3 regions of the Agarivorans sp. D1326 genome follow, and region 1 is predicted to be linked to each of the others. Evidence: predicted binding sites of a transcription regulator. Region 1 holds the regulator's gene; each other region holds the start of a gene.

Region 1 (10,005 bases):
TTAGATAATGCCAAAGCTATGGTAGCTGTACTGCAAGAGCGCGGTTACAAGATTGTGTCTAACGGTACAGAAAACCACTTGTTCTTGGTTGATCTCATCGACAAAGACATTACTGGTAAAGATGCCGATGCGGCACTAGGTCGTGCAAACATCACAGTAAATAAAAACTCGGTTCCAAACGATCCGCGTTCTCCATTCGTAACCAGTGGTTTACGTATTGGTACTCCAGCAATTACTCGTCGTGGCTTAGATGTAGCAGCTTCTAAAGAGTTAGCTGGTTGGATTTGTGATGTATTAGATAATTTACAAGACGAAGCGGTAATTGAGCGCGTTAAAGGCCAAGTGTTAGAACTTTGCCAGCGCTTCCCGGTCTACGCTTAAGTAAGCATGTAAACGTCAGGGATTGACGAGATAAAAGAAAGGAGGCTTTATGCCTCCTTTTTTGTATTTTTTTGTTAGGGTCTGTTGATTTTTGCTGATGGTTTTTACAGCAATTTATTAGCCATTTAGGCAAGGCAGTGAGTGTGCAGTTAAGTGGGCTTAATAATCACTCGCTAACGCTGAATAAATGGCTAAGAAATGGTGCCCGAAGGGTTCGGATAAGCGAACTTTACTCTTTGTTGAGCACTTCTTGCTTAGCCCACTAGGCTTCTAAGTGCTCGCCGCGATTAAAGCCCGCTTATCTCGAACAAAACTTCAACACCAAAGATCAACAGACCCTAGTTTAACTACGGATTATTAAGACTAAATGTGAATAGGAACACAAACCAAGGAGGGATAGGCTGGGTTTTAGCCTGAGAATTAGACAGTTGGTACTGAAATTGCTCAGTTTTTAAGACCTAATTGATAAGTCAAATTACCAGCGCTAAAGGGTAATTGCAAAAGAGAGAGAATCACCATGGACATGAATCCTGTGGCTAGTGCAAAACGATTAATGATTATGCAGTTTGTAATTTGGGGCAGCTTTATGTTGTTCATCATTTCTTAATGTTGGCACATTAAAGATATCCGTTGGCAATGGAATTGCCTGATTCCGCTTGTTTAAGCGAAGGATTAGTGAGTGTTAAGCGCTTGCCTTGATTAAGGTGAGTAGTACAGGCCACTCTAAGTAAAGAAGTAAAATTACCTACCTTTTCTTCTCGCTGTAATACCTCATGGTAAATTTGTGTTAAAAAGCCCGCCAAACTAAGGTTAGCCTCATCGGCTATTTGCTCCAGTAGCTGCCAAAATATTGCTTCCAAACGAATACTGGTTACTACGCCATCTAAACGCACCGACCGAGACTTCAATTCAAACAATTCCGCTTCGGCGCCAGAATAAATTTCACACATTGGCAATCCCACCATGATCAAACCGAAGTCTAATCATGGTATACAAAATCAACTTTTGCCGTTTCAATTTAGTATTAAGCCAATAGCTTATTGAATTGCGCTAGCCATTGCGGGTGAGCAGGCCAAGCTGGTGCGGTGACCAAGTTCCCATCGGTAAGGGCTTGGTCAACGGCAATATCTGCATAGTCGCCGCCAGCGGCTGTGACTTCAGGCGCACAAGCTGGGTAGGCAGAAATGTGTCTGCCAGAGGCAATACCTGCCGCCGTTAATAGCTGTGCTCCATGGCATATTGCCGCTATCGGCTGTTGTTTAGCGGCAAAGGCTTGAATTATGTCTAATACCTTAGCATTTAAGCGTAAGTATTCCGGGGCACGCCCGCCGGGTAATAATAGCGCATCAAATCCCTCGGTATCGATGTCAGCAAAATTGCCGTTGAGGGTGAAGTTGTGCCCCGGTTTTTCGGTATAGGTTTGATCGCCTTCAAAGTCATGGATGGCGGTTTTAATTTGTTCGCCAATGCGTTTCTCTGGACAGGTTACGATAACTTCGTGACCTACCATTTGCAGTGCTTGAAATGGCACCATTAACTCATAATCTTCAACAAAATCACCTGCAATAATCAGTATCTTCGCCATGACGCTTTCCTTAACAAGTTATTTACATTTCTAGTGCAGCCTAACTTGAGCGGTAAGCTAAGCGGTAGTAATTGGTTACTACGCAAACGCTATTTGCTTATATATCAAGCTTAACTTTAAGCTAATCAGACTCTTAACAAGCTAAGGGCTAAACAGTAAGTATTTGGCTCAGTGATTAAACTGAGAGCTAATTCTCATTTTTTCTTCCTTTACTAAGTTGGCGCCATTCTATTTAAACAAAGCCTTACCTAAATAAAGGAATTGTGGGCATTTTCGATAGTTACGCTTTAGCTAACCTGTACCTCTGACGGTTTAGCAGATAAAATTGCCGGATACTCGAATAAGGGATCGCCCATGCATTGTCCATTTTGTTCTGCTCATGAAACCAAGGTTATTGACTCGCGTTTGGTTGCCGATGGCCACCAAGTAAGAAGGCGTCGTGAATGCTTAGAATGCCATGAGCGCTTCACTTCTTTTGAAGTGGCCGAGTTGGTAATGCCGCGGGTGATTAAAGGCAATGGCATTAGAGAGCCTTTTAACGAAGAGAAAATGCGTGCTGGTATGATGCGTGCGTTGGAAAAACGCCCAGTAAGCGTTGACCAAGTAGAGCAAGCGGTCAACAAAATTAAGTCGCAGCTGCGGGCGACTGGCGAACGTGAAGTTGCCACTAAGTTCATTGGCAAGATTGTTATGGAACAGTTGATTGGCCTAGATAAAGTGGCCTACGTGCGTTTTGCTTCGGTTTATCATTCCTTTGAAGATATCAAAGAATTTAGTGACGAAATTGCTAAGTTGGAAAAGTAAGTGAGTTTTAGCGTTCAAGATTGCCAGTTTATGGCAAAAGCCATTGCTCTCGCTAAGCGCGGAAGATATACCACTGCACCCAATCCAAATGTGGGCTGTGTGTTGGTAAAAGATGGTCAGATTATTGGTGAAGGTTTTCACCGTAAAGCCGGTGAAGGGCACGCCGAAGTGAATGCAGCAGCGGATGCCAAGCAACGCGGTTTTAGCCTCTTAGGAGCGACTTGTTATGTCACCCTTGAGCCCTGCAGCCATGTAGGCAGAACGCCCGCTTGCGCCACCATGTTAGTTGAGCAACAAGTGGCCGAAGTAGTGATTGCTATGGTTGACCCTAATCCACAGGTTGCTGGGCGCGGGATTAAGCACCTTGAAGAGGCTGGCATTAAAGTTCGTACCGGTCTAATGGAGCATTCTGCGCGTGCGCTTAACCCCGGATTTTTGAGCCGTGTTGAGCGTAAACGTCCTTTTGTTCGCTTGAAACTTGCTGGTTCTATCGACGCTAAAACAGCCTTAGCCAATGGCGAAAGCAAATGGATTACCTCGGCTCATTCTCGCTGCGACGTGCAACGAGAGCGGGCCGCTAGCCATGCTATTTTGTCCACCGCTACCACGGTTATTCGCGATAATGCCAGCCTAAATGTGAGATTTAATGAGCTCGGTAGCCTTGCAGAGCAACTTGATGAAACACTGCTGCGTCAGCCATTGCGGGTGGTTATTGACCGTAAACAACGCTTAGCAGAAGCAGCTCAAGACCTTAATATTTATAAAAATAGTGAGTCTTTGTGGTTGGCTGGCCATCAAGCACAAACGCAACTGCCAGCCGCAAAACAGCTGGTGATTGAAGACACGCCAAACTTTTTGCCGCAATTAATGCAGCAGCTAGCTGAAGCAGAAGTTAATGATATTTGGGTTGAAGCAGGAGCTAATTTTGCTGCAGCCCTGATTCAAGCCAACTTGGTTGATCAGCTTATTTGTTACCAAGCCGGTTTATTGATGGGAGCCGATGCTCACAGTTTAGTGGGGCTTGAGGGCTATCAGTCGATGAGTGCGTTAAATTCTTGGCAATGCCTTGAAACTCGCCGAATTGGCCCCGACATTAAAACTATCTGGATCCCGCAAGCACAGGGCACACATTAATGTTTACTGGAATAATTGAAGCCCTAGGCAAGATTTCTCGCATTGAAAAACGCAGCGGTGACGTACGATTAAACATCGCCAGCGCTGGTTTAGATATGTCGGATGTTAGGCTTGGCGATAGCATCGCGGTAAATGGTATATGTTTAACCGTGGTCGATTTTAGCAATGAGCACTTTTGCGCCGATGTATCTACCGAAACGTTAAGTTTAACTTCACTGGCTAAATGCAAACAAGGTGACAAAGTTAACCTTGAAAAAGCCATGCTCGCGACTAATCGCTTTGGTGGTCATATTGTCAGTGGTCATGTTGATGGCTTAGCAGAGGTAGTAAGCATTAGCCCCAGCGCACGTGCGATTAATATTTGGCTAAAGGTTCCTAATGATCTGGCGCGTTACATAGCCCATAAAGGATCAGTAACCGTAGATGGCATTAGCTTAACGGTGAACGAAGTACAGCAGCAACAGCTACGTTTAACCATTATTCCCCATACCGCCGAGCAAACAACCATTGGTGCTTGGTCGCCTGGGCAAAAAATTAACTTAGAAGTTGATGTTATCGCTCGCTATGTGGAGCGTTTAATCGGCTATGCTGATGAGAACACTAACGATTCAAAAATAAATACTGCATTTTTGGCGCAGCACGGCTTTATGAAATAGCTCGCCCAATCAAGATGCGCTAATAACAATAAATACTATCCCCAAAGGTAAGAAAGGTTTTGCTATGTCACTAAGCAGTATCGAAGAAATTATTGAAGATTTACGCCATGGAAAAATGGTGGTGCTAATGGATGATGAAGATCGAGAGAATGAAGGCGATCTCATCATGGCAGCCGATATGGTAACACCAGAGGCCATTAACTTTATGGCTACCTATGGGCGTGGATTGATTTGTTTACCCATGACTAAACAGCGCTGTCAGCAACTAAAGTTGCCGCTGATGGTAGATGTAAATACCGAGCAGTTTGCTACTAATTTCACGGTATCTATTGAAGCATCGCAAGGCGTGACTACCGGAATTTCTGCAGCAGATCGCTCGCGCACTGTGCAAGCAGCCGTTGCCCGTGATGCTAAGCCTAGTGACATTGTTATGCCTGGGCATATCTTTCCGCTAATGGCGCAAGAAGGTGGGGTACTTACTCGCGCTGGACATACTGAAGCAGGAACTGATTTGGCAAGGTTAGCTGGTCGAGAACCAGCAGCTGTGATTGTTGAGATCCTTAATCAAGACGGCACCATGGCGCGTCGCCCAGATCTTGAGGTGTTTTGTAAAGAACACGGGTTAAAGATGGGCACTATCGCCGATCTTATCGAATACCGTAATAACAACGAAACCACTATTGAGCGAGTCGCAGAATGTAAAATGCCTAGCCGCCACGGTGATTTCAAGCTGATTACCTACCGCGATACCATCGATGAAAAAGTTCACTTTGTTATGCAAGCCGGTGAGATAAAAGAAGATGAAGCCACGCTGGTACGCGTGCACTTGCACAATACCTTTAGTGATTTATTAGGCAGTGACCGGGCTGGAAAGATGAGCTGGCCGCTGGATAAAGCGCTAGAAAAAATTGCTCAAGAAAATGGCGTTCTGGTGCTACTTAGTACCGATGATAAGGCTGATAATTTGATTGAGCAGGTTAAAGCCTTTGCTTTGCAAGATCGCGGTGAGACTCCAGCCCAAAAGCAAGCGCACAGTGCTTCACGTACTGTTGGAGTAGGCTCTCAGATTTTGGCCGACCTAGGTGTAAGCAAAATGCGTTTATTAAGTTCACCTAAGCGGTATCACGCATTATCTGGCTTCGGTTTGGAAGTGGTTGAGTATATCGACCAAGAATAATCTGAGTTTTAGTGAGAAATTATTTTATTAAGGGCCTAGCAGATTAGTTGTGCTAGAATAGCGCGATTTTTTTGATGGACTCAAAGAAAAGGCAGAATTAAGTATGAAAGTAATTGAAGCAAATTTAGCTACACCAAACGCTAAAGTGGCTATTGTTATCGCTCGTTTTAACAGCTTTATTAACGAGAGCTTGTTATCTGGTGCTGTGGATACGCTAACTCGTCAAGGTGGTATTAGCGATGACAACATTACCGTTGTTCGTGTACCGGGCGCAGTAGAAATTCCACTGGCTGCTAAACGCATTGCAGCAAGCAAAAAGTACGATGCTATTATTGCTTTAGGTACGGTAATTCGTGGTGGCACTTACCACTTTGAATTAGTGGCTAACGAATGCCACAAAGGTTTAGCTCAAGTTATGATGGAATTTGATATTCCAGTAACTTTTGGCGTGCTTACTACTGAGTCTATCGAGCAAGCGATTGAACGCGCTGGCACTAAAATGGGTAATAAAGGTACCGAAGCTGCCCTAAGCGCTTTGGAAATGATCAATTTAGTTGATCAGATAGAAGTTTAATTTGAGGAATTCTCTGTGAAACCAGCTGCACGTCGTAAAGCTAGGCAATTTGCTACTCAAGCAATTTATCAATGGCAGGTGACCAAGGACAGCGTTGCTAACATCGAACATCAGTTCTTAACCGAACAAGACATGAGTAAGGCCGATGTTCCGTATTTTTCTACTCTGCTGACTGGCGTAGTAGCAAACAGCGAAAAGTTAGATGAAGCGATGAGCTCTTCGCTTTCTCGTAAGTTAGAAGAATTAGATATTGTTGAACACGCAATTTTGTTGATTGGTGTTTACGAGCTATTAATGGTGAGCGATGTGCCACCTAAAGTTGTAATTAACGAAGCGATTGAATTAGCTAAGTCATTTGCCGCTGAAGATAGCCACAAGTTTGTTAATGGCGTGCTAGATAAAGTACTACGTTTACAGCAGTTTAAGTCTTAGTTGCATGTCTTCTCAGCCTCCTTTGGGTGAATTTGATATCATCGAAAAGTTCTTCCAGCGCAGTGCTTCACGCCCCGATGTTTTATTGGGTGTCGGTGATGATGCAGCGCTGGTAACTGTTCCCGAGAATAACCAAATTGCTATTTCTACCGACACCTTGGTAGAAGGCGTACACTTTTTCTCAGATATCCCACCTCGTGCGCTTGGTCATAAAGCGCTTGCTGTTAATTTAAGTGACATGGCAGCCATGGGGGCAGAGCCGCGCTGGGTGACCTTAGCGATCACTTTGCCGGACATTGACGAAGCGTGGTTAGCCCAGTTCAGCAAAGGCTTTTATGACTTAGCTGAATACTTCAATGTCGCCTTAATTGGTGGAGACACCACCAAAGGCCCTTTAAGTATTACCGTGACGGTTCATGGCGTAGTACCTGAAGGTAAAGCCTTGCGCAGAGACGGAGCCAAGCCTGGTGACTGGGTATATGTTACTGGCAATATTGGTGACTCTGGTCTTGCACTGGCGCATCTTCAAGACAAAATCAGCTTAAACCCTCAACAGTTAGAGCTAAGCCTAAAACAGCATTATTACCCGCAACCTCGAGTGCTTGCTGGCTATGGTTTGCGTGATATAGCCTCTGCAACCATTGATATCTCAGACGGTTTATACAACGATTTACAGCATATCCTCAGAAAGAGTCATTGCTCGGCGGTACTAAACCTAGATAGCCTGCCACTTTCAGAGACCATGAATGAAGCCGTTGGTGTAGATCAAAGTATTGCTTTAGCACTAAATGGTGGCGAAGATTACGAGCTATGCTTTACTGTGCCTGAATCTAATAAAGGCTCAGTCGATACTTCTTTATCCTTTAGCGGAATACAGTTTACTTGTATCGGGCAGTTAGCGCCTGGCCATGGCGAGATAAAGCTAAAATATCAAGATAAACCTTATCAAATCGAACCCACTGGGTGGGATCACTTCAACTAATCCTAGCGAGTAGCGAGAACTGCAATGGATAAAGCTTTAGCCAAATTAAGCTTACGTAACCCTTTACACTTATGCGCACTTGGCTTAGGTAGTGGCTTAGCCCCCAAAGCACCGGGTACTTTTGGTACCATAGCTGCCATTCCTTTGTATTTACTGCTAACGCCATTACCTGTTTGGGCCTACGTGGCAGTACTACTGGTAAGCTTTGTTTTTGGTGTTTGGTGCTGTCAAAAAGCGAGTGATGCGATGGGTGTGCATGATCATGGGGCGATTGTGTGGGATGAGTTTGTTGGCTACTGGATTACCATGTTCATGGTGCCGCTATCTCCCCTTAATGTGCTACTCGGTTTTATACTATTTCGCTTTTTTGATGTTTTGAAGCCTTGGCCCATCAAAATTTTGGACAAAAAAGTGCACGGTGGCTTTGGTATAATGATAGATGACGTATTAGCCGGTGTGTTTGCAGCTATTTCTTTGCAAGTTGTGCTGTTTGTCCTCGCTTAACTGAGCATTCTCTCTGCTTGCCAAATTTGTTCTCCCCTAAATTTAGTTAAATCTGCTTATGCAAACCTTGCATAAGCTTATTCTTTATTGCATAAATATGACATTATATCGAATCCTTAATCACTATCACTGCCTTCTGTGATTTTTGGATTATAAAATCCTGTTTATGCTATTTACAGTGGCAGATAAAAATACTAATTTATTACGGGCAAAAAGCGGATCAGGCTTGATTAAGTCTTGCTCAGTTCACAATTGTTGTTTGAATAGCGACATTTGCTAGTGCAGGGTCTAGATTTATCAAGAACAATAATTATTAGTCTATTCGCAAACACACCGGAAATGCAGCCATAACGGTTGCATACATGACAAGATGTCACACGGAGAATCATAATGAAGAAAGGATTGGCGAAGCTGTCACTTGCACTTGTAGCTAGTGCGGTAGCTGTGGGCGTTCAAGCGCAAACATTTGTCTTCTGTTCAGAAGGCAGTCCAGAAGGTTTTAACCCAAGTTTATATACAGCAGGAACCACTTTTGATGCGTCTTCTAAGACCATCTTTAACCGTTTGGTTGAATTTGAAGTAGGTACAACCAATGTTGTTCCAGGGTTGGCAGAGTCTTGGGATGTTTCTGAAGATGGCCTAGAGTACACCTTTCATTTACGCAAAGGCGTAAAGTTTCACAGTCAGAAAAAAGGTTTCAAACCTTCTCGCGAATTTAATGCTGACGACGTAGTGTTCACGTTTGAACGCCAAGATGACCCTGAGCATCCTTACCATAAAGTATCGGGTGGTTCTTACGAGTACTACAGCGGTATGGGTATGAACGACTTGGTTAAAGAGATCGTTAAAGTTGACGATTACACGGTTAAGTTTGTACTAAGCAAGCCTGAAGCTCCGTTTATTGCAAACATGGCGATGGACTTTGCATCTATCTTCTCTGCTGAGCAAGCTGATGCGATGTTAGCTGCCGGTACACCAGAGAAACTAGACTTAGACCCTGTAGGTACTGGTCCTTTCCAAAAAGTACAATACCAAAAAGATTCAATTATTCGCTACGTAGGTAATGCTGATTATTGGCAAGGCGCGCCTAAGATTGACCGTTTGGTATTCTCTATTACACCAGACGCATCAGTACGTTACGCCAAGCTTAAAGCTGGCGAGTGTCACGTAATGCCTTATCCAAACCCAGCTGATGTTGAGCAAATGCAAAAAGATGCTGACATCAACCTAATGAGCCAAGAAGGCTTAAACGTAGGTTACTTGGCATTTAATACCCAAAAAGCACCATTTGATAACGTTAAAGTTCGCCAAGCACTTAGCCTAGCGGTTAACAAGCAAGCGATTATTGATGCGGTATTCCAGGGTAGTGGTAAAATTGCTAAAAACCCAATCCCACCAACAATGTGGTCTTACAACGAAGATACCGTTGATTACCCTTACGATCCGGTTAAAGCAAAAGCCTTATTGGCCGAAGCTGGTGTGACCGATCTTAAGACTAACATTTGGGCAATGCCAGTACAGCGTCCTTACAACCCTAACGCACGTCGTATGGCGGAAGTGATTCAAGCTGACTGGGCAAAAGTAGGCGTACAAGCTGAAATCGTTAGTTACGAATGGGGTGAATACCTTAAGCGTTCTAAGCAAGGTGAGCACGATACCGTGTTACTTGGTTGGACCGGTGACAATGGTGACCCAGATAACTTCCTAAGCGTATTACTAGGCTGTGATGCTGTTGGTGGTGGTAACCGTGCTATGTGGTGTCATAAGCCATTTAAC
Region 2 (10,005 bases), on a different contig from region 1:
ACTGCGTAAGCAGTGCCTACATTTTGCACCAGCATGCCTAGGTCAATAGGTAGCTGGTTAGCTTTAACTTCTTTTCCAGTAAGAACTTGGATAAGTTGCTTTTCACCACCAGAGGGATATTTGGTAGGGATGCTTCGAATGATGATATCTTGATTGCCAACCGCTTCTAGCGCTTTAATGGCTTTGGGTTTGTCATCTTCGACGGCAACTATGGTAAGCGTTGGCTTGAGTACTTTTTGTAGTAAGGCGACACCACCGATTATCTCCGCTGCATAGTTCTGCATTAAGCAATCGTCAGCCGAAATATAGGGCTCGCATTCTGCGCCATTTATAATCAGTACGTCTAAAGGTTTATGCGGAGTAATTTTTAAAGCAGTAGGGAAGCCAGCGCCGCCCATGCCGGAAATACCCGATAAATGAACGCGTTGGCAAATCGCTTCGGGATTTAATTCTTCATCACTCAGAGGGCTTGGCCATTGCGCGTCTTGTTGCTCTTTGTCTACGCGAATAACGACACTTAATTCAGGAATGGCTGAAGCATGCGCAGAAACTCTTGGTTCAATCGCGATGATTTCACCCGAAAGGGACGCATGAACTGGTGGCGCTTGAAAGAATTGAGATTCGGTTAAGGCTTGTCCACGTAACACTTTATCGCCAACTTCTACTAGTAGCTTGCCTGCGCTGCCAATATGCTGTTGGACAGGTATGCTTAACTCGTTAGGCAAGTTGATTAGTTCAGGCTTACCACAGTTGATATCCTGCTTATTGGTTTCTGGGTGGACACCACCTTGGTAGTTCCAAGTAAAACCTTGTTTAATTTTGTCTAACCACGCCACCATCTATTTTTGTTCCTCGATGATTGCGACATCTATTTGGTTCAATTTCCAATCCCAGTTTTTGGTTGTTGTTGGTATTGGGCGCATTTCAATACAATCGGTTGGGCAGGGGGCCACACATAGCTCGCATCCGGTACATTCTTTAGTAATAACCGTATGCATATGTTTATTTGCGCCCATAATGGCATCTACAGGGCAAGCTTGAATGCATTTGGTACAACCGATACACGCATCTTCGACGATGTAGGCCACTTTCTTTCGGTCATCTTCTTTTACGGCTGACTCATCCAGAGGGATCGCTTCAACCCCTAGCAATTCCGCTAGTTTTACTACAGTCTCTTCTCCGCCTGGTGGGCATTTGTTTATTGCTTCGCCGTTGGCGATGGCTTCAGCGTAGGGCCGACAACCTGGATGACCACATTGTCCGCACTGTGTTTGAGGTAGCAGTGCTTCCACTTGATCGGCAATGGGGTTGCCTTCAACTTTATATTTGATGGCTGCATAACCCAGTATTCCACCAAATACTAAGGCTAGAAGGGTGATGGCAATAAGTGCTTCTAACATCTAAACATACTACTTAATTAATCCAGTAAAGCCGACAAAGGCTAAAGACATAAGCCCTGCTGTGATCATGGCGATCGCCGCGCCTTTAAAAGGTAGAGGGATATCTGCTACCACTAGGCGTTCACGCATTGCTGAGAACAAAATTAACACTAGCGAGAAGCCAGCTGCTGCACCAAAACCATAGATAATTGATTCAAATAGATCATGCTGCTCATTAATGTTTAGTAGCGCCACACCTAATACTGCACAGTTAGAGGTGATAAGAGGCAGGTAAATGCCTAATACACGGTGCAGTGCAGGGCTGGCTTTTTGCACAAACATCTCGGTGAACTGAACCACAACGGCAATAACCAAAATAAAACTCATGGTGCGCAGATAAACAATATCTAGCGGCAACAATATGTATTGTTCTACTAAATAGGAGCTCATTGACGCAAGGGTAAGCACAAAAGTGGTTGCTAAGGCCATGCCGATGGCGGTTTCTACTTTGCTGGACACACCCATAAATGGGCATAAACCCAAGAACTTAACCAGCACAAAATTGTTAACCAGTACGGTACTGATTAATAACAACAAATATTCAGTCATTTAAATAAGATGCAGCGGAACGAGCCGCTATTATCCTTGTTTGTGGTGCGTATAACAACCGTGACTTCAATGTGGAAAAGGCGCTAAAAATTTGCTGTGAGTTGTGAATCATTTTTGAGCGGTTAAATTTACTTTTTACCCTTCGATTGATCTCGATCATTTGTATTTGCTTTATCCTTAAAATCTCTCGACTACTATATCTAGTGGGATCTAAAATCCTTAACCACAATATATGGATAACCATCACATTGGATGCTTTTTTGAGCGTTTCTTTGTTAGAAGCCTTTAGTGGCGCGGGTTCCACAGTTTTTTATTTAATGAGTGAGTGAAATTGGAGCGTAAATCGTGAAAACAGTCGTGATAAAACGAGACGGAAGCCGTGTACCTTACGACGCAAAGCGGATTGTTGATGCAGTGCTAAAAGCAGCTGAAGCTTTAGGTGTTAAGGACAACCTAGTTGCATTGCAAATTGCCCAACAAGTAACAGAACAGTTTTTGAACTTACCTGAAGTAGATATCAACGATATTCAATCATCTGTTGAAAACTACTTAATGGAAAGTGATAACAAGACTTTAGCACGTGCTTACATTGAATATCGTCACGACCGCGACGTTGCTCGTGAAAAGCGCAGCGTGTTAAATGCTGAGATCCGTGGTTTGGTTGAACAAAGCAATGCCGCGTTACTTAACGAAAATGCGAATAAAGATAGTAAGGTTATTCCTACTCAACGCGATTTGTTAGCGGGTATTGTGGCAAAACACTACGCTAAAACTCATTTGCTTCCGCGAGATGTAGTAAAAGCTCACGAAACTGGCGAAATTCATTTTCACGATTTAGATTACGCACCATTTTTCCCAATGTTTAACTGCATGCTAATCGACTTAGAAGGCATGTTAACCGGCGGATTTAAAATGGGTAACGCTGAAATTGAAACCCCAAAATCAATTTCAACAGCAACTGCAGTAACAGCCCAGATCATCGCTCAAGTAGCCAGCCATATTTATGGTGGCACGACGATTAACCGCATCGACGAGATTCTTTCTCCTTACGTCACTAAAAGCCATGAAAAACACTTAGCTACTGCCAAAAAATGGCAAATAGCCGACGCCGAAGCTTACGCTAAAGCGCAAACCGAAAAGGAATGTCATGATGCATTCCAGTCTTTAGAGTATGAAGTAAATACCTTACACACTGCGAATGGGCAAACGCCATTTGTTACCTTTGGTTTTGGCTTAGGCTCATGCTGGGCCTCGCGATTAATTCAGCGCTCAATCTTAGAGAACCGTATTGCCGGATTAGGTAAAAATGCCAAAACGGCAGTATTCCCTAAGCTGGTATTTGCCATTAAAGACGGCTTAAACCATAAGAAAGATGATCCAAGTTACGATATTAAGCAGTTAGCTTTGGAATGTGCATCAAAACGCATGTACCCAGATATTTTAAACTACGACAAAGTTGTTGAAGTAACAGGTTCGTTTAAAACCCCTATGGGCTGTCGTAGTTTCTTAGGTCACTACCAAGAAGAAGGTAAAGACATTCACGATGGTCGTAATAACCTTGGTGTAGTGAGCTTAAATTTACCTCGCATTGCTATTGAAGCTAAAGGTGATGAACAACGTTTCTTCGAACTACTTGAACAACGTTTAAGTGTTGCGAAACATGGTTTAGATAGCCGCATCTCTCGCCTTAAAGGCGTTAAAGCCAAAGTCGCTCCAATCCTATACATGGAAGGCGCTTGTGGCGTTCGGTTAAATGCCGAAGATGACGTATCTAAAATCTTCGAAAATGGTCGTGCGTCAATTTCTTTGGGTTACATCGGTTTGCATGAGACTGTGAACGCGCTATACGGAAACGGTGAACACGTTTACGACAATAAACAGTTACAACAAAAAGCTATTGGTATTGTTACTGCGTTAAAACAAGCCACTTTACGTTGGGAAAAAGAAAGTGGTTACGCCTTTAGTTTATACAGCACCCCAAGTGAAAACCTATGTGATCGCTTCTGCCGTTTAGACGCCAAAAAGTTTGGTGTAATCGAGGGTGTAACAGATAAAGGTTATTACACCAATAGTTTCCACTTAGATGTAGAAAAGAAGGTAAACCCCTTCGACAAAATAGATTTTGAACAGCCTTACCCTTCAGTAACTAGCGGCGGCTTTATTTGTTACGGTGAATACCCAAACATGCAGCACAATACTGAAGCCTTAGAAGATGTTTGGGATTATAGCTATAGTCGCGTTCCGTATTACGGTACAAATACGCCTATTGACGAATGTTACGAATGTGACTTCACTGGCGAGTTTAACTGCACCAGTAAAGGCTTTGAGTGTCCTTCTTGTGGTAATACCGAGTCTAGTAAGGTGTCTGTTACTCGACGAGTATGTGGCTATTTAGGTAGCCCTGATGCTCGACCATTTAACTATGGTAAGCAAGAAGAAGTTAAACGCCGAGTGAAACATCTGTAAATGAACTATTTGAGTTACCATTCGGTCGACGTAGTTAACGGGCAAGGTACGCGCTGTACCTTGTTTGTTGCTGGTTGCGAGCACCAATGTCGAGGTTGTTATAACCAGAAATCTTGGCGCTGTGATTCAGGCCACCTGTATACCGATGACTTAGAACAACAGATTATAGATGATTTGAACGATTCTAGGATTCGACGTAAAGGGCTTAGCTTGAGCGGTGGAGATCCATTGCATCCAAATAACTTAGACGCAGTACAACGATTAGTTGAGCGCGTAAGAAAAGAGTGCGAAGGCAAAGATATTTGGATGTGGACAGGCTATAAACTTCAAGAATTAAACCCGCAACAGCAGGCAATTGTTAAACAAGTTGATACCTTAATTGACGGTAAATTTGAACAAGAGCTGGCCGATCCTAAATTACAATGGCGAGGCAGTAGTAATCAAATTATTCACTGCCAACCTCTGCAGTAGTTAAGCAATAAGCTCAGGGCGAGAGATTAAGTAGCCCTGCAAGCTATCGACATACATAGATTCAAGTAGCTGTTTTTGCTCTAAGGTTTCAACACCTTGAGCAATTACTTGGCAACCTAAACGATGCGATACCTCTACCAGCATACTCACGAATTGCTGATTAGCTTTGTCACTTTCTAGTGCTTGCACTAAATCGCTACTTATCTTCACATAGTTAGGCTTGAGCTCTTTAAACAATTTAAACGAGCCAATACCGTTACCAAAATCTGAAATTGCAGTGTGGCAACTGTTTCGGCGAAGTACTTCAAACAGCTTTCTGGCGTTGCTCAAGTGCATATCCAAAATTTCTTCTTCTAACTCGAAAACAACCCGAGATTTTAAATTAGGGTAGGTAAGTAGCTGTTGGGTTAGCCAAGAACAAAAATCTGGGTCAGTTAAGATAAGTTTACTTAGGTTTATCCCCCAGCGGTATTCAGCGTTTTGTCCAGAGATGGTATGCAAGATGTAGCCAATTGTTGCTTTTTCTAGCTCTAATATCATGCCCAGGCGCTGTGCCATTACCATGGTTGTTTCGGTAGGAAGCTGCTGGTTGTTGTCACTTAAAAAGCGAATAAATACTTCATGGTACGCCGGCATGGTGCGATGTAACGACTGAATGGCTTGTGAAGCTAGGCGGAAGTTATTTTTGTTAATAAGCGAGCTAATAGTTGAGTGCCATTGTAGTTCACTACTTTCTAACGTTTCGTCATCTTCGAGCACTATTTCCCAACCATTGGGAGATAGGCTTTGGGCAATAGCTAGGGCCGCATCAGCACGAGCAATTACTCGTTCAATGGAGTCACCACTTTTAAGCTCGGTTACGCCGGTATAGGCTGCACTTTGCATTTGCTTACCGTTGCTGTACTCGTTTAGAGAGCTTTTTAGTCCCTGAGCGACTTGGCTAACTCGGCTGGCCGGGAATTTAGGCAATACCAGGGCAAACTCGGCTCCCAAAAGTCTAAATAAGCTGCTTGATGAATAATCTTTGCGATTAACATCGATGATTTTTGCGATATCTCTAATATAGTCATCGCCAGCTTGGTGGCCACGTGCTTTATTGATTTCTTCAAGTTGCGAAGCTCTAACCAAAAACAAAACCGTATCTTTGGGTGTTGTCTTTAACATTTCCTGCATTTTTTGGCGGAACGAGTGTCGATTAAATTGGCCAGTTAATGGGTCTAGGGCAACTTGCTTCTCTAGTTGTTGAATTGCATGTTTTTGTTGGCGGATTTGCTGAGTAAACTGCTGTTTCTGATCCTTAATTAACTCGCCAACTGCACCAAGCACCGGCTTTTCATCAACTAATCGATCCGCATTAACCAGCTTTTTGAGCTTACTTTTAACCCGAGACATAGCTCGTATATAAAGAAGGCTGGTTAACATGTAGCCCATTGCACAAAGCGCTGCGATGGTTAGGTAGAGGCGCAAGTATCCGTCACTAACAAATTCAAATGAGGGTTTAAAGTTTACTTGGAACTTATCTACTGCAATGGTTTGCATTGACGTTTTACTAGGTTCGGCTAAGTCAACTAACCAATGCTGCGGCGCACCAACCAATGCCAAAGTATTATCAACAGCTAACTGTGTAGAGATAAAACTAAGTTGGTGTTGGTCGCGTAAAGTCGCTAGATACTCTTGATTGAGCTGGTCAATTCTGGTCAATTGCAGAGAGAGCAGGGTGTTTATCTGCTGATTTTCACGGGCCAGATCAAGTTTAAACAACTGTACATGTACACCCACCAGCGCAATCCATAGCGCGATAAATAAAAAAGCATTTACAACAAAAAATGTTCTAAGGCCTTTCATATCCTACCTGTTTAATAAATCAGCGATCTCTAATAATGATACATGCAAACATTAGACTTATCTATCAGATGCTTAGGATTAAGTAATATATTTAGTGATTAACAAATATCGGAAAGGGTATAACAGGAAGTGATAAAAATGTGGCTCCCCAGGTTGGGCTTGAACCAACGACACATGGATTAACAGTCCACCGCTCTACCAACTGAGCTACTGGGGAATTATAAGGCTTACTAGATAAAAGGAGTGGCTCCCCAAGTTGGGCTTGAACCAACGACACATGGATTAACAGTCCACCGCTCTACCAACTGAGCTATTGGGGAATCGTAAGGTATATCTAGTTATATGATTGGCTCCCCAAGTTGGGCTTGAACCAACGACACATGGATTAACAGTCCACCGCTCTACCAACTGAGCTATTGGGGAATCATATAAGGTATCGACCTATTGTAATCAAGATTGGCTCCCCAAGTTGGGCTTGAACCAACGACACATGGATTAACAGTCCACCGCTCTACCAACTGAGCTATTGGGGAATCTTGATTTATCACTTAGCAAAGGAGATTTGGCTCCCCAAGTTGGGCTTGAACCAACGACACATGGATTAACAGTCCACCGCTCTACCAACTGAGCTATTGGGGAATCGCTTTGCTTAAGTGCGGGGCGCATAGTAATAATTGCCCCTATAAGTGTCAACTAATTCTACGTCAAAAATGACAATTTCTGTTTGTTTGCTCAACTTACATCCAGTTGTTGCAAACTACAGATCGAAACTTGTTCAGCTGGTATAAAAAATGCGCAGATAATTAATATTCATAAAAACAAATTTTTTTATAGCTAAGCTTGATTGCCTAATAATTATGCACAATATGTAAAAGCCTTTGGTGCTGGTAGTTAGCGTGACTTATCCACTGATTTTGTGGATAACTGTGTGCATTAAAAGTCGCTTATGGGCTACAGCCTACTAGATACCTAGCACGAGCCTAAATTTGATCTACATCTGTTTTTCATTTAATCATTATTATTCAATGGCTTATTTAATTATTGGTGTAAAAGCACAATTTTTAACCTATAAAAAAAGTTGTTGCTTTTACAAAAAAAGTGTTGTGCATTACTTTTCGTTACAATCTTCTTACTGTGCACAATTTAGGGTTATCTGCTATCGATTTTCTGTTTGCGATATTCTCTGCTAAACAACGCTAATTTTCTGTACAAGACTAATACGCCTTTTTGTTATCGCTAGGTTTTGCGTAGAATGGACCAATGATAAAACTTTCAGATGATTGGTAGTAGAGCAGTGAAAAAACCATTTGATCTAGTATCGGAATACAAACCGGCTGGAGATCAGCCAACGGCTATTTCAAGTCTAATAGAAGGCTTAGAAGATGGGCTAGCTCATCAAACGCTACTAGGGGTTACCGGTTCTGGAAAAACATTTACAGTAGCGAATGTGATCGCAGAGCAAAATCGGCCAACTATAGTTTTAGCGCCAAACAAAACCTTAGCCGCTCAGCTTTATAGCGAAATGAAAGAGTTCTTCCCTAATAATGCGGTAGAGTTTTTTGTTTCTTACTATGACTACTATCAACCTGAAGCCTATGTGCCGACCACTGACACATTCATAGAGAAAGATGCATCAGTTAACTCTCACATAGAACAAATGCGGCTGTCTGCGACTAAGGCCTTATTGGAGCGACGAGACGTAGTATTGGTAGCTTCGGTATCGGCCATTTACGGTTTAGGTGATCCTCAGTCCTATTTACAAATGATGTTGCACCTAAGTGTCGGCGATATGATTGACCAACGCGCCATTCTTCGCCGACTGGCAGAATTACAATATTCGCGTAATGATGCTGCCTTCCAACGTTCTACCTTCAGAGTTCGTGGAGACGTGATTGACGTATTTCCAGCAGAGTCTGATAAGAATGCAGTAAGAATTGAATTGTTTGATGGCGAAGTAGAACGGCTTAGCAGCTTTGATCCACTTACTGGAGCAGAAGAGGCGGTAATGGCAAGGGTGACTATTTTCCCTAAGACCCACTATGTAACGCCGCGAGAAACTATTCTTAATGCTATCTCCTCAATAAAAGAAGAGTTAAACGAGCGCAAAAAGCAGCTGTTAGATGCTAACAAGTTAATTGAAGAGCAGCGAATTTCCCAGCGTACATTGTTCGATATCGAAATGATGAACGAACTAGGGTATTGCTCAGGTATCGAAAATTATTCTCGATACTTATCAACTCGCGCCCCAGGCGAGCCACCACCAACATTATTAGATTACTTACCTGCCGACGGTATCCTTATCATTGATGAGTCACACGTAACTGTGCCTCAAATTGGCGCGATGTATAAAGGTGACCGCTCGCGCAAAGAAAATTTGGTTAACTACGGATTCCGTTTACCTTCTGCCTTGGATAATCGGCCTCTTAAGTTTGAAGAGTTTGAGCAAATCGCACCACAAACCATATTTGTATCAGCTACGCCAAGTAATTATGAGTTAGAAAAAACTAACCAAGAGTTTGTTGAACAAGTAGTTAGGCCAACAGGTTTATTAGACCCAGAAATAGAGGTTCGCCCAGTAAATACTCAAGTCGACGATTTGTTGTCAGAAATTCGTATACGCACGGCAATCGATGAACGGGTATTGGTGACCACGCTTACCAAAAGAATGGCCGAAGATTTAAGCGAATACCTCACTGAGCATCAAGTTAAAGTGCGTTATTTGCACTCGGATATTGATACCGTAGAAAGGGTAGAGATCATCCGTGATTTGCGTATGGGAGTATTTGACGTGCTTGTGGGTATTAACTTGTTACGAGAAGGCCTAGATATGCCTGAAGTATCGCTGGTAGCCATACTCGATGCCGACAAAGAAGGGTTCCTTCGCTCAGAGCGCTCTTTAATTCAAACCATTGGCCGGGCTGCGCGTCATCCTCAAGGTAAAGCGATTCTTTATGGCGACAAGATCACAGGCTCTATGGAACGGGCAATTGGTGAAAATAATCGACGCAGAGAAATCCAGCATCAGTTCAACCTTGATAACGGTATAGTTCCGCAAAAACTCAACAAGAAAGTAGTTGATATTAGTAATTTTGGGAAGAGTAAAGTACTTCAAGCGGCAGAGCCCAAAGCTAAGTACGCAGCACTTACGCCTGAAATAATGTTGAAGAATATTGCGCAACTAGAAAAGCAAATGATCAATCATGCAAAAGAGTTAGAATTTGAACAGGCTGCAGCG
Region 3 (10,005 bases), on a different contig from region 1:
AGTTGAAGCCAGTACCTTGCACCACCAAAATTTTCTCTTGTTGCAGTAAGTCTAAGGCGAATTGTTGGTCGTCTTTAATGTTGAATTTTTTCACATCAAGCTTAGGGAACAAGTACATTGCTCCCTGCGGTTTTACACAACTTACACCGGGAATATCATTGAGTAGTTGCCAAGCTAAATTGCGCTGCTCATACAAGCGACCGCCTGGTACGATTAACTCATTAATACTTTGGTAACCACCTAAGGCGGTTTGAATGGCATGCTGAACTGGCACATTGGCACACAAGCGCATTGAGGCCAACATGTCTAAACCATCTATGTAATCTTTAGCGCGATGTTTAGGGCCGCTCACCAGCATCCAACCCGAGCGGAAACCACAGACTCGATAAGCCTTAGATAAACCGTTAAAGGTGAGGGTTAATACGTCGTCTGACAAAGTAGATAGAGGTACGTGCAGGGCTTCATCATAAATGACTTTCGAATAGATCTCGTCGGCAAATAAAATCAGATTATGCTGACGCGCTAATTCCACTAACTCCAAAAGCAATTCTTTACTATAAACTGCACCAGTAGGGTTGTTGGGGTTAATAACCACTAAGCCTTTGGTGCGAGGAGTAATTTTGCTGCGAATATCTTCAATGTCTGGGAACCAGCCAGCTTGTTCATCACATTCGTAATGTACAGGGTTACCGCCAGATAGTGTTACAGCGGCTGTCCATAATGGGTAATCCGGAGCTGGCACTAACATTTCATCGCCATTATTAAGCAGCGCTTGCATGGCCATTACGATTAGCTCACTCACACCGTTCCCTAAATAGATATCTTCTAGGGTAGTAGTGCGTAAGCCTTGCAATTGATAATGATGCATCACCGCTTTGCGGGCAGAGAATAAACCTTTTGAGTCACAGTAGCCTTGGGCGGTAGGTAGGTTATGAATAACATCTACCAGAATTTCTTCAGGGGCTTCAAAATTAAATTCGGCAGTATTGCCAATATTTAATTTGATAACACGGTGGCCGTCTTCTTCGAGGCGTTTTGCTTGTTTCAGCACTGGACCACGGATGTCGTAACATACGTTGTCTAGCTTATGTGACTTCTCTATTTGATACATGATGATTATGGGTCCCTTTACAATAAACGTATTAACTTATTTTTTGCGGTAGCATGCAAGTGTTTAGGCAAGCTAATTGCGCTTTTTCAGGATTTTTTATTATGAAAGCGCAGAACCGCGTTAGATGGTGATAAACTGACGGCGCAACATAATTGACTACTGCGAGACTATGTTAGAACTCAAACACTTAAAAACCTTACAAGCCTTAAGAGAAACCGGCTCTTTGGTGGTAGCTGCGCAGCGTTTATGCTTAACCCAATCGGCTCTTTCACATCAGCTCAAAGAGTTAGAATCGCGCATTGGGGCGAAGCTGTTTGTGCGTAAAACCAAGCCTTTGCGTTTTACTATGGCAGGCTTACGGGTGTTAGAGTTAGCAGATAGTGTGCTAGAGCAAGTTCAACATACCGAGCGTGAACTGGCCCGTTTAGTTGGTGGGCAAGCGGGGCGTTTGCACCTAGCCATTGAGTGCCATAGTTGCTTTAACTGGTTGATGCCTGCTATCGATAATTACCGAGGTTTGTGGCCAGATGTTGAGTTAGATTTCAGCAGCGGGTTTAGTTTTGAACCTTTACCTGAACTTGCCCAAGGTCAGTTAGATTTAGTTATTACTTCAGACCCTCAGCCTAGTGAAGGTATTGTATTTTCTCCACTGTTCTCTTATCAGCCGACCCTAGCTTTAAGCCCTAGTCATCCTTTGGTAGACAAGCCGGTAATAGAAGCAGAAGATTTTGCCAATCAAGTGCTCATCTCTTACCCAGTAGATACTCATCGTCTAGATCTGTTTAATCTGTTTTTAGACCCAGCCGGCGTTGAACCCTTAGCAGTACGTAAAGTGGATATGACCATTATGATGATGCAGCTGGTAGCCAGTGGCCGCGGGGTAGCTGTATTGCCAAATTGGGCATTAACTGAATATGTTAATAAAGGCTACATTGTGACGCGTGAGCTAGGAGACGGGAAACTGTGGCAAAACTTATATGCGGCGCGCCATGAAAGCCATCAAGACAGCGCCTATATCGAAGCGTTTTTAGATATTGCCCGGGAGCATTGCTTTAGTCATCTCGATGGTATTAAAGCTATCGGTGATAAATAACCGATGACTAAATAGGGTCTACAGCGATTAGTTGGTTATCAAACATGTTTTTGATTAAGCCAACAAACTCATCAATGAATTGCTGTTGCTGCTGGGTAGGGCTAGACATCCACACGCCAGAGAGAACTTGCTCTAAGTCGTTAACTATTGCGTCTATCTCGCGAATCACGGTGAAGCGGTGTTCACTGTCTAAATGCTCATGTTGACGACAAACCAACATCACGCTTTCTGATAGTTGCTCAGAGACATAGTCGCAAATAGTTAAGGGATTTTGCTGAGCTTGAGTATGCTCAAACAGCGCTAAGTTATCTGTTAAAAATCCTATTAACTGAATGTAACCTTCACTATCAGTTACCATCGTGCATGTATCCTCTCTCAAAAGTATTAGCCCTAGTGTATAACGAATATGCTCGAATACAACATGCGCTAAGACACATTTGTTAACACTTATAGGGTTTGGGTTAGCTCCGCTGAGTGAATGTAAGCCTGCAAGCAGTTACTTGGCAAAAATAAGCGTGGATTGGCACGGCGTAAGTCGCGCAAATGATAATCTAATAGGCGTTTATCTATTGGTGTATTGCTTTCGGTTTGTTGTAACCACTGTACCAAGCTTTGAGTATTTTGTTGGAAGCCCTGTTCTAAGCCAGCAATTTGTTGTTTGGTTTTAAGCATTTCTTCAACATTAAGCGGCGAGCGTTGCACCATATTTATGAGATAAGGCGTAAGTATACTCGCTTGCTTCATGTAGCTATCGTTCACTGGTACCGGTGATAACCTTAAGTTTTGCTGGCGCTCCAGCTGGCCACAAATATGGTTGGCTTTAAGCAGCGCCACAGTTTGCTGAATAATTTGGTTGGTATCAAAACCTTCGCCGTACATCTCATGAATGCCAGTGGCTAAATCGTGCTTAGCTAAACGCACTTTGTGAAAGGTGAGTTGCTCTCGGGTAAACAACCTAACTCGGCTAGGTGCTGCTGGTCGCGGCACAATAATCGCAATTTGATTACGTTTTTGCTCAAAGTACAAGTTGGCTATCGCATGTTGTTGCTCACTAATGCTGATCAGCTGGCCGCTAATTTGGCAGCCCACTGATTTAGGAACATCACCTAAATGGCTGGCACTTACATATTGATGCGGGTAGTCGGGTAGTGCTTGAATTTGTCCTAGTTGGCGCTGCATAAAGTGAGTTGCGATAGCTGCGCGACATATCGCGTTTTCACCAATCGCAGGCGGATTCAATACCTTCCAGCCAATCAACACAGCGGTAAGCAGCAACAAGCTGCTACTAATTGCTATTAAGGGTTGACGCCGAATGATCATGTTGGCCTCACAAGACAAAGAAAAACACAGATAGTTAAGTTATCTGTTACTTGCCGAAAAACTAAAGAGATTATTGAAAGTATAGTCCACCAAAAGCGGACCGCGGGGGCAGTATTAACGAAAGCGATAATGTTTTTTTGAGTACACCTCGGACAATTAGTCATGCCTGGGGGAATGTAAACGCATTTACTGACGGGGTTTGAAAACAGACGGAATCTTAGTTACTTATCAATAAAGTGGAGTTTCACTCAATTGGGTTATTGAACGCTTTGTTCGGTGCTCTAGTATAGCATTCCATTTAAAGTCTCTTGTCTAAAGCAGCTTATAGCTATTGGATTTATTATGCGTTTGGAATTGCCTCATAAAAGTTGGCAGAGAAAGACTCTTTTGGTACTGGTTTGTATGCTTATTGTGGGAATGCTACCGGAGTATAATGGTTTTTTTAGAAGTGATGATTCGTTTGAGAATACTAGTGAAATTTGTGGAACGGTGGAGTCATATTTTTATACTGGTTCTGGGAAAACATTCTCAGCTTGGTATCTGATTGTTGATAACGATGAAGGTAGATTTCAATTTAATGTTGACCGTCCTTTTATATTGCCATATATCCCTGACTTTAGAGAGCACATTGATTCGCCGATATGTATTGAATATATACCGATTCAATATAGCTCTCGAAGTAACAAATTTGTTGTTAATATTCTTTTTGATGGTAAAGAGTTACTAAACAAATCCTTAGTCAAAGAATATTATTTTACGCCGATAAGTCCTCTGTATCCGTTTTATCTTTTTGTTGTGTTTGTGTTGATTCTCGTTTTAACGGTACGGTTTGACGATTAGCCATGTGTGGCTAGCGGCCTTAAGATGAGAGGCTGCAGAATTAGCACTAATGGTTTAATAAAAAGTGTTAGGCAATTTGGCGCTTGAACGGAGGTTGTTCGGCCAACTCAACAGTGCCTTTGGGCTTGCTACAGCAGCTAAGAATTTGCCCTTTAGGAATGTTAGCTAAAGGCGTGTGGCTATATTCCACTTCGCCTTTTACTAGGGTGGTTCTGCAGGCGCCGCATACACCTTCGCGGCAATGATACTCCGGCGTAAAGCCAGCTTGTTCATACGCTTCTAAGATGCTTTTGTGGTGGCTATCAACCACCACTTCTATTCCGCCTGCAATAACGCGGCCTTCTTTCTGAGACATTACAGCTCAAAGTCCTCGAAGTCGTCGATATCAATACTAGAGTCGATTTGCCCTACTAAGTAAGAGCTAATCTCTGCTTCTTGTGGTGCCACTTGTACGTTGTCTGATACCAACCAAGAGTTGATCCAAGGGATAGGGTTGCTGCGATCTTCAAAGCAAGGTAACAAGCCCACCGCTTGCATGCGTGTATTGGTAATGTATTCAACGTATTGGCAAAGAATGTCTTCATTTAACCCAATCATCGAGCCATCTTTGAATAGGTATTTTGCCCATTCTTTTTCTTGCTCTGCGGCATCGGTAAACATGCGCCATGCGTCTACTTCACACTCGGCAGCAATTTCGGCCATTTCTGGATCGTCTTTGCCTTCGCGCATTAGGTTAATCATGTGCTGAGTACCGGTTAAATGCAGTGCTTCGTCACGGGCAATTAGCTTAATGATTTTGGCGTTACCTTCCATTAATTCGCGCTCTGCAAAGGCAAATGAACAGGCAAAGCTTACGTAGAAACGAATCGCTTCAAGTACGTTCACCGACATTAAGCAAAGATATAGTTTTTTCTTAAGCTCTCGCACGGTGATGTTATGAACAACACCATCAACCTCATGCTCTCCTTCACCATGCAGGTGGTAAATAGAGGTGGCTTGAATCAGATCGTCGTAGTAGCCGGCAATGTCGTTAGCGCGCTTGATGATCTCTTCATTTTCCATGATGTCATCAAATACTTCACCAGGGTTGCCCATTACATTACGAATAATGTGGGTGTATGAGCGAGAGTGAATGGTTTCACTAAAGGCCCAAGTTTCAATCCAGGTTTCTAACTCTGGCAAACTAACTAGTGGCAACAAAGCCACGTTAGGCGAACGGCCTTGAATACTATCAAGCAGTGTTTGGTACTTAAGGTTACTAATAAAAATATGCTGTTCGTGAGCCGGCAGTTTGTTGTAGTCAATACGGTCACGGCTTACGTCTACTTCTTCTGGACGCCAGAAGAAAGACAGTTGTTTTTCGATTAGTTTTTCAAAAATCTCATGACGCTGTTGGTCATAACGGGCCACGTTTACAGGCTGACCAAAGAACATTGGTTCTTTGGTAGCATCGTTGGCATTTTGAGTAAAAATTGAGTAGCTCATCTACATTTTTCCTAAAAATTTCTTAATGCGCTTTAGCGCGTAAACTTGGCTTAAATCTTACATGCTCCGCCAGCGCAATCATCATCTTCTGGCTCTGGCTTCAGGTCGTCTTGTTGGTCGCTAGCACCGTCGCGGGTGTTATGGTAGTACAGCGTTTTAACCCCATATTTGTAGGCGGTTAGCAAGTCGGCAATTAATGCTTTCATTGGTACGCGGTTACCTTCATAACGGCTTGGGTCGTAGTTAGTGTTGGCCGAGATACTTTGGTCAACAAACTTCTGCATTAGGCCAACTAGCTGCAAATAACCTTCGTTGCTAGGAATGTCCCACAGTAATTCGTAGTTGTCTTTAAGTGCTTCAAACTCTGGCACTACTTGTTTCAAAATACCGTCTTTACTGGCTTTAACGCTAATAAAACCGCGAGGTGGCTCAATACCGTTAGTTGCATTTGAAATCTGGCTAGAAGTCTCTGACGGCATTAAGGCAGAAAGCGTAGAGTTACGTAAGCCGTGAGTGACAATCTCTTCACGCAGCTCTTCCCAGTCGTAATGCAAAGGCTCATCGCTAAGCTTGTCTAACGACTGTTTGTAAGTATCGATAGGTAATACACCTTTCGAGTAAGTCGTCTCATTAAACATTGGGCAAGCGCCTTGCTCTTTGGCTAAGCGCATAGACGCCTTAAGCAACCAGTATTGAATCGCTTCAAAGGTGCGGTGAGTCAGGTTGTTGGCACTGCCATCGCTGTACTTAGTGCCATTTTTAGCTAGGTAGTAGGCGTAGTTGATAACACCTATCCCTAAGGTACGACGGCCATCAGAGCCTTTCTTGGCGGCTTTGATTGGGTAATCTTGATAATCTAGCAGGCTATCTAGAGCACGAACAGCAAGGTCAGACAGCTCTTCTAACTCATTTAAGTCTTCAATAGCGCCTAAGTTAAAGGCCGAAAGCGTACAAAGGGCAATTTCGCCGTTTTCATCATGTACATGTTGTAGCGGCTTGGTTGGTAAGGCAATTTCTAAACATAGGTTAGATTGGCGAACCGGTGCTTGTGCTGGGTCAAATGGGCTGTGAGTATTACAGTGGTCTACGTTTTGAATGTAGATGCGACCCGTTGAGGCGCGCTCTTGCATTAGCAACGAGAACAGGTCAACGGCCTTAATTTGTTCTTTACGGATGCTTGGGTCTTGCTCGTATTTCACATACAAGCTTTCAAACTTGTCTTGGTCTTCGAAGAAGGCATCGTAAAGCCCAGGTGCATCACTTGGTGAGAATAAGGTGATGTTCTCACCTTTTACCAAGCGTTGGTACATAAGCTTGTTAAGCTGCACACCGTAGTCCATGTGACGAACTCGGTTATCGTCTACACCACGGTTGTTTTTAAGTACTAAAAGTGATTCTACTTCTAGGTGCCAAAACGGGTAGAAAATTGTGGCTGCACCGCCGCGAACACCGCCTTGCGAGCAACATTTAACCGCTGTTTGGAAATACTTATAAAACGGAATACAACCCGTGTGGAAGGCTTCACCACCGCGAATTTCACTGCCTAGGGCGCGAATACGACCTGCGTTAATACCAATGCCCGCACGTTGTGAAACGTAAGTTACGATTGAAGAAGCTGTGGCATTAATTGACTCTAAGCTGTCGCCACACTCAATCAATACACAAGAGCTAAACTGGCGAGTTGGGGTACGTACGCCCGACATGATTGGCGTAGGTAAAGAGATTTTAAATTTAGACGTTGCATCATAAAAGCGACGAATGTAATCAAGACGAACCGATTTGTCGTAGTGAGCAAATAAACATGCTGCTACCAAAATATACAAGAACTGGGCACTTTCGAAAATTTCACCTGTAACGCGGTTTTGTACTAGGTATTTTCCTTCAAGTTGCTTAACTGCGCCGTATGAGAAGTCCATGTCGCGCCAATGGTCGATAAAGTCGTCCATTTGGGCAAATTCTTCAGGGCTGTAGTCTTTAAGCAAATGCATGTCGTAGCGGCCAGCTTCACACTGTTTTACTACGTGGTCGTAAAGCTTAGGTGGTTCAAATTGACCATAGGCTTTTTTGCGTAAATGGAATACTGCTAAACGCGCCGCCAAAAATTGGTAGTCTGGCGTTTCTTGAGAGATTAAATCTGCCGCAGCCTTAATTATGGTTTCATGAATATCTTTAGTGGCCATGCCATCGTAGAACTGGATATGAGACTTAAGTTCTACCTGCGATACCGAGACATTTTTAAGGCCTTTGGCGGCCCAAGTTATCACTCGGTGAATCTTGTCTAAGTTGATCGCTTCTTGTTTACCGCTGCGTTTGGTTATCAGAAGATCTTTATTCATGAAGGGGAGGCCCTGTTATCCTAATTTCGCTACTGCTGATCTAGTACTGCTATTTTTCCTTAGCCACTAGATATAGTGTTTTCAAATTTTATGGATACAAGATAATGAGGTTTTGGCTTTTTCGCAAGTCTTGGCAAAGTTGAAGATATTGTGTATAACTTGCAAATAACTCGGCTATGTTAGTAGTTACTAACTAGCTATCTATATAAGCTGACTAAGCTTGCATTAATGCAAGTTTTTTTTCGTAAAATTTTACTCAAAAAATTTATTTTTATAAAACTTGAACTTGCTTACAAATCGCCCAGCCAGTCGATTATTGTTTGTTCGAGCTGTTCACTTTTTTGGCAGTGAATATTTGCAGCCCATTGCTCAACCTTGTCTTCTTCAGAGAGATAACCCCACAGGGCAAGTAGGGTCGTCATATTGGTATTATTGCCCGCCTGAATATCGCGTTCAGCATCGCCCACATATAAGCAGTTCTCAGGCTTAACATTTATGATTTGGCAAGCCAATAGCATGGGTGCAGGGTCGGGCTTACGCAGTGGCAGTGTATCGCCGCCAACCAATACGCCAGACTGTTCAAACTCGGGGAAGAAGCGAAGTAACTGCTTACTTAAGCCCTCGGGCTTATTGGTAATTACCCCCCAAGAAATCTGGTGTTGGTTAAGCCATTGTAATGCTTGTTTAATTCCGGGGAAAAAATCGGTTCCTTGGCAGATGTTTTGCTCGTAGTAGTCAAGTAATTGTTGGCGTAATTCAGCTTGGGGTTGTTGCTCCCAAGTGCTGCCAAAGCCAGCCTTTAGTAAGCCGATAGCGCCGTGAGAGCTAAGCTGGCGTGCTTGGGCTAAGCTGAGTGGCGCTTGTTGGTGTTGCTCTAGCACATAGTTAGCAGCAGCGCCTAAGTCTGGTGCAGTATCAAGTAAGGTACCATCAAGGTCGAACAGTACCGCCGCTTGCTTATTCATTATTGCTCCGGTTTAGCTAATTGCACCATGTAGTTAACATCTACGTTTTTACTTAAGCGAAAGCTTTCAATAATAGGGGTAAATTGCACACCACTAATGGCTTCGCTACGTAAGTTGCTTTGGTCGGCCCATGCTAGTAGCTCCGAAGGGCGGATGAATTTGTCATGTTGGTGAGTGCCATCGGGAACAATTTTTAGTAACTTCTCTGCAGCAAGAATCATATAAAGGTAGGCTTTTGGCGTTCGGTTAATGGTAGAGACAAATACTTTACCGCCCGGTTTAACCATGCTGGCACAAGCCGCAATCACTGAGCCTGGGTCCGGTACGTGCTCTATCATCTCCATGCAGGTTACTACATCGTAGTGCGCTTGATGGGCTTCGGCATGCGCTTCTGCAGTGGTTTGTAAGTAGTTAAGTTGGCTACCGGTTTCTAAAGCATGTAGCTTGGCGACTTCAATTTGCTCTTTGCCCATATCAATAGCAGTAACGTCGGCACCACGAACCGCCATGCTTTCGGCTAAAATACCGCCACCGCAGCCTACATCGAGTACTTTTTTGCCAAATAAGCCTGCCGCGCCGCGCTCAATATAATCTAAACGCAGTGGATTGATTTGGTGAAGGGTTTTGAATTCCCCTTGTTTATCCCACCAACGTGAGGCTAAGCCTGCAAAATGTGCAATTTCTTGATGGTCAACATTTTCGTTGCTTTGAGGGTGTTCCATAAACTTGTCAATCCACGTCAGTATTTGTAGGCATTATAAGAACTTGTTCATTGCAGTCACTAGCTTTTGTTCAATTCTTGAGTTTTTTCATTTTTCTAACTGAAAAGAGCGACATCAAGCCTGTTAAGGCCGT

Evidence for each region. Region 1 encodes NrdR, which represses ribonucleotide reductase genes. Its sites were predicted from a motif close to AAACACNANATNTNGTGTTT; they were not measured.
Region 2: the regulator NrdR is predicted to act here: its motif matches at 2,178-2,197, upstream of nrdD (anaerobic ribonucleoside-triphosphate reductase).
Region 3: the regulator NrdR is predicted to act here: its motif matches at 8,247-8,266, upstream of nrdA (class 1a ribonucleoside-diphosphate reductase subunit alpha).

The regions. Positions count from the first base shown of each region.
Region 1 covers NZ_JBTWEN010000010.1:95,751-105,755, forward strand. The annotation lists gene glyA (serine hydroxymethyltransferase) at 1-381, shown strand, start outside; gene ACYFDN_RS17795 (ribbon-helix-helix domain-containing protein) at 999-1,331, opposite strand; gene ACYFDN_RS17800 (DJ-1/PfpI family protein) at 1,406-1,966, opposite strand; gene nrdR (transcriptional regulator NrdR) at 2,321-2,770, shown strand; gene ribD (bifunctional diaminohydroxyphosphoribosylaminopyrimidine deaminase/5-amino-6-(5-phosphoribosylamino)uracil reductase RibD) at 2,771-3,904, shown strand; gene ACYFDN_RS17815 (riboflavin synthase) at 3,904-4,560, shown strand; gene ribBA (bifunctional 3,4-dihydroxy-2-butanone-4-phosphate synthase/GTP cyclohydrolase II) at 4,625-5,737, shown strand; gene ribH (6,7-dimethyl-8-ribityllumazine synthase) at 5,841-6,311, shown strand; gene nusB (transcription antitermination factor NusB) at 6,327-6,743, shown strand; gene thiL (thiamine-phosphate kinase) at 6,748-7,725, shown strand; gene ACYFDN_RS17840 (phosphatidylglycerophosphatase A family protein) at 7,750-8,229, shown strand; gene ACYFDN_RS17845 (ABC transporter substrate-binding protein) at 8,620-10,005, shown strand, end outside.
Region 2 covers NZ_JBTWEN010000002.1:28,251-38,255, reverse strand. The annotation lists gene rsxC (electron transport complex subunit RsxC) at 1-839, opposite strand, end outside; gene rsxB (electron transport complex subunit RsxB) at 840-1,400, opposite strand; gene rsxA (electron transport complex subunit RsxA) at 1,410-1,988, opposite strand; gene nrdD (anaerobic ribonucleoside-triphosphate reductase) at 2,334-4,454, shown strand; gene nrdG (anaerobic ribonucleoside-triphosphate reductase-activating protein) at 4,455-4,925, shown strand; gene ACYFDN_RS04005 (EAL domain-containing protein) at 4,926-6,770, opposite strand; tRNA gene ACYFDN_RS04000 (tRNA-Asn) at 6,912-6,987, opposite strand; tRNA gene ACYFDN_RS03995 (tRNA-Asn) at 7,015-7,090, opposite strand; tRNA gene ACYFDN_RS03990 (tRNA-Asn) at 7,118-7,193, opposite strand; tRNA gene ACYFDN_RS03985 (tRNA-Asn) at 7,228-7,303, opposite strand; tRNA gene ACYFDN_RS03980 (tRNA-Asn) at 7,334-7,409, opposite strand; gene uvrB (excinuclease ABC subunit UvrB) at 8,047-10,005, shown strand, end outside.
Region 3 covers NZ_JBTWEN010000001.1:549,739-559,743, reverse strand. The annotation lists gene ACYFDN_RS02510 (pyridoxal phosphate-dependent aminotransferase) at 1-1,111, opposite strand, end outside; gene ACYFDN_RS02505 (LysR substrate-binding domain-containing protein) at 1,281-2,204, shown strand; gene ACYFDN_RS02500 (DUF3802 family protein) at 2,212-2,562, opposite strand; gene ACYFDN_RS02495 (hypothetical protein) at 2,652-3,524, opposite strand; gene ACYFDN_RS02490 (hypothetical protein) at 3,867-4,364, shown strand; gene yfaE (class I ribonucleotide reductase maintenance protein YfaE) at 4,432-4,719, opposite strand; gene nrdB (class Ia ribonucleoside-diphosphate reductase subunit beta) at 4,719-5,849, opposite strand; gene nrdA (class 1a ribonucleoside-diphosphate reductase subunit alpha) at 5,900-8,185, opposite strand; gene ACYFDN_RS02470 (HAD family hydrolase) at 8,476-9,150, opposite strand; gene ubiG (bifunctional 2-polyprenyl-6-hydroxyphenol methylase/3-demethylubiquinol 3-O-methyltransferase UbiG) at 9,150-9,872, opposite strand.